2 regions of the Pseudoalteromonas sp. GABNS16E genome follow, and region 2 is predicted to be linked to the other one. Evidence: predicted binding sites of a transcription regulator. Region 2 holds the regulator's gene; the other holds the start of a gene.
What was found. The regulator MetJ, encoded in region 2, represses methionine synthesis genes. The targets are predictions, from matches to a motif close to TAGACGTCTAGACGTCTA.
Positions count from the first base shown of each region.

Region 1: metK (methionine adenosyltransferase) is a predicted target of MetJ. The motif match lies at 1,446-1,463, and genes of this name have one in related genera.

Region 1 covers NZ_JAQREZ010000007.1:13,327-16,762, forward strand. Annotated here, with positions in the region: gene metK (methionine adenosyltransferase) at 193-1,344, opposite strand; gene tkt (transketolase) at 1,649-3,436, shown strand, end outside.
Region 2 covers NZ_JAQREZ010000001.1:169,675-173,110, forward strand. Annotated here, with positions in the region: gene PSI06_RS00740 (malic enzyme-like NAD(P)-binding protein) at 1-1,048, shown strand, start outside; gene metJ (met regulon transcriptional regulator MetJ) at 1,110-1,430, opposite strand; gene metB (cystathionine gamma-synthase) at 1,699-2,946, shown strand; gene metL (bifunctional aspartate kinase/homoserine dehydrogenase II) at 2,953-3,436, shown strand, end outside.

The DNA of each region.
Region 1 (3,436 bases), on a different contig from region 2:
CGCACTGACTGCGTTAAAATTATTTATATAAAATAACTGTACGCCGTAAATTCACTTTGTTATTGCACTATTTTTTGGGTGCTATGATAAACAACTAAATTAATGCAATTGATATAAAGCGCATAATTAGCCTTTGCTTTAGATATAAAAACGGCCCTTAAAAGGGCCGTTTATTATTTAATGCATTTTGGCTTATAGGCCAGCCGCTGCGCGAAGTGCGTCTGCTTTATCTGTACGTTCCCATGGGAATTCGTCACGACCAAAGTGACCGTATGCCGCTGTTGGTTGGTAGATAGGGCGCTCTAAATCAAGCATTTGAATTAAGCCGTAAGGGCGTAGGTCAAAGTGCTCACGAATAAGCTCAATTAAACGACCTTCTTCAAGCTTGCTTGTACCAAAAGTTTCAACGCTGATAGAGGTAGGCTCTGCTACACCAATTGCGTAAGATACTTGTAGCTCACACTTATCAGCAAGGCCTGCAGCCACTACGTTTTTAGCTACGTAACGTGCAGCGTATGCAGCTGAGCGGTCAACTTTTGATGGATCTTTACCTGAGAAAGCACCGCCACCGTGACGTGCCATACCACCGTATGTATCTACGATGATTTTACGACCCGTTAAACCACAGTCGCCCATAGGTCCACCAATTACAAAACGACCCGTTGGGTTAATGAAAAATTTAGTCGCGCTAGTAATAAGCTCGGCAGGAAGTACCGGCTTAATGATGGTTTCCATCACGGCTTCAACTAAGTCATTTTGCGAAATTTCTTCAGCGTGCTGAGTAGAAAGTACAACTGCATCAATACCTACTGGCTTGCCGTTTTCGTATGCAAAAGTTACTTGAGATTTTGCATCTGGGCGTAACCAGTTAAGCTCGCCGCTTTTACGTACTTGCGCTTGGCGCTGTACTAAACGGTGTGAGTAAGTAATTGGCGCAGGCATTAGTACTTCTGTTTCGTTACATGCATAACCAAACATAAGGCCTTGGTCGCCAGCACCTTGTTCTTCTGGGCTAGTACGGTCAACACCTTGGTTAATATCAGGAGACTGCTTACCAATAGTGTTTAAAATTGCACACGAGTCTGCATCGAAACCCATGTCTGAATGCGTGTAGCCAATTTCACGTACTGTTTTACGTGTAATTTCTTCAATATCAACCCATGCGCTAGTGGTAATTTCACCACCAACCATAACCATACCGGTTTTTACGTAAGTTTCGCACGCAACACGGGCATGAGAGTCTTGCTCTAGGATAGCATCAAGTACCGCATCAGAGATTTGATCGGCGATTTTATCCGGATGACCTTCAGAAACAGATTCAGAAGTAAATAAATGTTTTGCCATTGTATTTCTGCTCACAAATATTGCGCTTCACAAACGTCGGTATTAGCGCTAAAAAATTAAGGGGCGTATTTTATCTAAAACAAAACTCCTTGCATAGTGTTTTTACGCCTAGACGTCTAAATAAAATGAGTAATAACTTTTTGGTCTTAAAAAATATTCATAATAGCCCATTTTTATGGGGTTTTTAATTGCACAGTGCACCCACATTAAGTAAGAATGGTTGCTATAACAGCTCTTAAGTTACTTAAGGGTATTAACGAACACATAAGTACCCGCGCAAATACACATAAAGGTAGGAGAATTCATGCCATCTCGCAAAGAACTTGCAAATGCTATTCGCGTCTTGTCAATGGACGCAGTACAAAAGGCCAAATCTGGCCACCCTGGAGCCCCAATGGGCATGGCCGACATCGCAGAAGTATTATGGCGCGATTATCTAAAGCATAATCCAACTAATCCAGAGTGGGCTGACCGTGACAGATTTATTCTTTCAAACGGCCACGGTTCAATGCTTATCTATTCTCTATTGCACCTAACTGGTTACGACTTACCACTTGATGAAATTAAAAACTTCCGTCAAATGCATTCTAAAACGCCAGGCCACCCTGAGTACGGTTATGCACCAGGAATTGAAACTACTACGGGCCCACTAGGTCAGGGGATCACAAATGCGGTAGGTATGGCGATTGCTGAAAAAGCGCTTGCTGCACAATTTAACCGTGAAGGCCACGACATTGTTGATCACTACACATATGCATTTATGGGTGACGGTTGTTTAATGGAAGGTATTTCTCATGAAGCATGTTCACTTGCTGGCACATTAGGCCTTGGCAAGTTAGTGGCTTTTTGGGATGACAACGGTATTTCAATCGATGGTGAAGTTGAAGGTTGGTTTAGCGACGATACACCAGCACGATTTAAAGCGTACGGCTGGCATGTAATAAGTGACGTTGATGGTCACGACAGCGATGCTGTTAGTGCTGCAATAGCAGAGGCTCAAAGTGTTACCGACAAACCATCACTAATTTGTTGTAAAACAGTGATTGGTTACGGTTCACCTAACAAATCTGGTAGCCACGATTGTCACGGCGCGCCATTAGGTGATGACGAAATTACAGCGTCTCGCGAATTTTTAGGCTGGTCTGGCGGTGCATTTGAAATCCCTGATGATATTTACGCACAGTGGGATAGCAAAGAAAAAGGTCAACAGCTTGAATCTAGCTGGGACGAAAAATTTGCAGCATACGCAAAGGCATTCCCAGAGCTTGCAGCTGAATATAAGCGCCGTATTAATAACGAACTTCCAGGCGATTGGGCTGAAAAATCTCAAGCGTACATAGAGCAACTACAAGCAAACCCTGCAAACCCTGCATCTCGTAAAGCGTCGCAAAATGCATTAAATGCATTTGGCCCGTTATTACCAGAATTCATGGGTGGCTCAGCCGATTTAGCTGGATCAAACTTAACAATTTGGGATGGCTCTAAAGGGCTAACTGCAGACGATGCAAGCGGTAACTACGTTTACTACGGTGTACGTGAGTTTGGTATGTCGGCAATTATGAATGGTATTGCCCTTCATAAAGGTTTTATTCCTTACGGGGCAACGTTCTTAATGTTTGTTGAATACGCAAAAAATGCGGTACGTATGGCTGCGCTAATGAAGCAACCAAGCATTTTTGTATACACGCACGATTCAATCGGCCTAGGTGAAGACGGTCCAACTCACCAACCGGTAGAGCAAATTGCTAGCATGCGTCTAACGCCAAACTTATACAACTGGCGCCCGTGTGACCAAGTTGAGTCGGCAATTGCATGGCAACAAGCTATTGAGCGTAAAGATGGTCCTACATCACTTATCTTTACTCGCCAAGGTCTTGAGCAACAAGCGCGTGACGCTCAGCAATTAGCAGATGTTAAAAAGGGTGGTTACATCCTTAGCTGTGACGGCGAACCGGAGCTAATTATTATTGCAACAGGTTCTGAGGTGCAACTAGCACAAGACTCTGCAACAGAGCTACGCAGCCAAGGTAAAAAGGTACGTGTTGTATCTATGCCATGTACTGATGTATTTGAAGAGCAAAGCGCACAGTAC
Region 2 (3,436 bases):
GGTTGCGGTGATCAGTAATGGTACGGCAATTTTAGGTTTGGGTAATTTGGGGCCTTTAGCCTCTAAACCTGTTATGGAAGGTAAGGCGCTTTTATTTAAACGTTTTGCTGGCTTAGATTCTATTGATATTGAAGTTAAGCATCGCACCACCGAAGACTTTATAAATACAGTGGCTAATATTGCAGACACGTTTGGTGGTATTAACTTAGAAGATATTAAAGCGCCAGAGTGTTTTGAAATTGAAAAAGCACTTATTGAGCGTTGCAGTATTCCGGTTTTTCATGATGACCAACACGGTACCGCTATTGTAACTGCGGCAGGTATGCTTAACGCCTTAGAAGTGCAGGGCAAATCAATAGAAGATGCCATTATTGTATGTTTAGGTGCAGGCGCTGCAGCGGTTGCTTGTATGGAGCTGTTAATTAAGTGTGGTGCACTGCGCGAACATATTTATATGCTAGACCGCAAAGGGGTTATTCATACTCGCCGCGATGACTTAAACGAATACAAACAGCTTTTTGCTAACAATACAGATAAGCGTACTCTACAAGATGTAATTGCTGATGCTGATGTGTTTGTAGGTGTATCGGGTCCTAACTTACTTGCACCTGAAGATCTAAAACTAATGGCTGATAAGCCAGTGGTGTTTGCATGTTCAAACCCAGATCCTGAAATTGCACCTGAGCTTGCGCACAGTGCACGTAAAGACTTAATTATGGCAACGGGGCGTTCTGATTTCCCTAACCAAGTTAATAATGTTTTATGTTTCCCGTTTATTTTCCGTGGTGCACTTGATGTACGTGCAAGCGCAATTAACGATGAAATGAAAATAGCGGCTGTTGAAGCTATTCGTAGTATTGCTAAAGAGCCAGTGCCTGAGCAAGTATTAAAAGCAGCGGGTGTAGAAAAGCTCGAATTTGGTGCAGACTACATTATTCCTAAACCTATGGACCCGCGTTTATTACCACGTATAGCCAAGGCGGTTGCTATTGCTGCTGTTGAGTCGGGCGTGGCACAAATTGACTTACCGGAAAATTATATGGCGTAATATATAGCGCTGAAACAAAAAAACCTCAGCATGCTGAGGTTTTTTTGTTTAAAAAGACGTTTTATTCTTCGTCTAAAATAGGCACTTCTAAACCCATTTCTTGCATTATTTTTTTAACTTCTTCAGGTACTTTTTCTGCGTTATCTTTACGTAGGTCATCATCATTAGGTAATGGCTGGCCTGTAAAGGCATGCAAAAACGCTTCGCATAGTAACTCGCTGTTTGTTGCATGACGCAGGTTGTTTATTTGACGACGTGTACGCTCATCAGTTAATACTTTTAATACATTTAGCGGGATCGAAACGGTGATCTTTTTAACTTGCTCTGATTTTTTCCCGTGTTCTGCGTATGGGTGAATATACTCACCATTCCATTTAGCCATAAGATGTATCGTTGCCTCAGATTATTAATTTCTCACACGGCGTTAAAAGCGTGTAAATATGCGTGAAATTCTATCGTTTTAAAAAAGATAGTCAAATAATAGATAGCAATCTATCTTAATAAGCTGTCTGTAATAGTAAATACAGCCTCATTGAAGTTTTACGCGTCTGTTATTTTTAGCCATCTAGAGCTTTAAATGCTTTGACTTATTATAATGGATAACTTACTCTTTTAGACGTCTAAACATCCAAATTAATCAGGTGACGAATATGAGCGAAAAAAACAAAGCAACCATTGCTGTACGAAATGGGGTTGATGCCGATAAACATCATGGCGCCGTTGTACCGCCAATTTATTTATCGACGACTTATTCGTTTGCCGATTTTGATACTAAGCGCGCATACGACTATGGACGCAGTGGTAATCCTAATCGCGATATTTTAGCTGACACTCTAGCAGAGCTTGAAGGTGGCGCACGCGGAATTATTACTGCTACGGGCATGGCAGCAGTGCACTTAGCCACACAGTTATTAAATAACGATGATACATTGGTTATTCCTCACGATTGTTATGGCGGCAGCTACCGTTTATTTACGTCGTTAGAAAAGCGCGGCTTGCTTAAACTTAAAGTGCTTGATTTAACTAAACCAGAAAGCCTAGAACAAATTTTAACCATTAAACCTAAATTAATTTGGATAGAAACACCAAGTAACCCTGTGCTGCGCCTAACGGATATTAAAGCCGTGACGGATATAGCAAAACAGTGCGGTGCATTAGTGGCCGCCGATAACACCTTTTTATCACCGGCATTACAAAACCCAATTAAGTTTGGCGTAGATATTGTTGTGCACTCAACCACTAAATATATAAACGGCCATTCTGATGTTGTAGGCGGTGCAGTTGTTGCTGCTACACAAGAGCTTGGTGATGAGCTTGCTTGGTGGGCCAATAACATTGGTATTACCGGCGCACCATTTGATAGCTATTTAACGTTACGTGGTTTACGTACTTTAAATGTGCGTTTAAAACAGCACCAAGAAAATGCCCTGGCAATTGCTAAATACCTAGAAAGCTCTGAGTATGTTAGCCAAGTTTACTACCCAGGCCTTGAATCGCATCCTCAACATGCGCTTGCTAAAGCCCAACAGCTTGGGTTTGGTGGTATGGTTAGTTTTGATATTAAAGGCGATGTGAATGATGCTGCGGCGTTTTTAACAAGCCTTAAAGAATTTAGCTTAGCAGAATCGTTAGGTGGGGTTGAGAGTTTAATTTGTCATCCTGCGACCATGACTCACGCAGGTATGGAAGCTCAAGCACGTTTAGAGGCGGGTGTGGGCGATACGCTAATTCGTATTTCGGTCGGTATTGAAGATGTAGAAGACCTACTGGCTGATTTTGAACGTGTATTTAACTTAGTTAAACCTGGTCAAAATAAAAATGTAGGGCGTGTTGGTAAAGCTGCAGGCAATGCCAATGGTGATGTAAAGCAGCAGGCTGCTCATCCAGCTTTGTGGTGATTGAGTATGGTAAACAGTGTACATAAATTTGGCGGCTCGAGCTTAAGCTCGGGCGAGCGCTATCAAAGTGTGGCAAAAATAATTATTGGCCACACACAGCCTGGCGATTGCGTGGTTGTATCTGCTGCGGGTAAAACCACCGATACATTGGTATCGCTGTGGCAAAGTTATCAACAACAAGATAAGCAAGCCGTTGCTGATATTTTGCTGCAATTGAGTAATCACCAAACGGCATTAATTGAAGAGTTATTAAAAGCCGATGCTAAACACACGGCTTTAGCTGTGTTAGCGCAAGAGCTAAGTGATGTAGCGGAGCAAGCCAGCAAGCAGCAGTTGCAAGAGGCGGCCTTACTGGCGCATGGTGAGCTGTGGTCTGCGCGATTATTGGCAGCCTATTTAACGCAATTAAACATTCAAGCGTGTGCTCATGATGCTAGAGCGCTGTTTAGTGTAACAAGCGGGGAGCTTTTGCATGCGCAAAACAAACAGC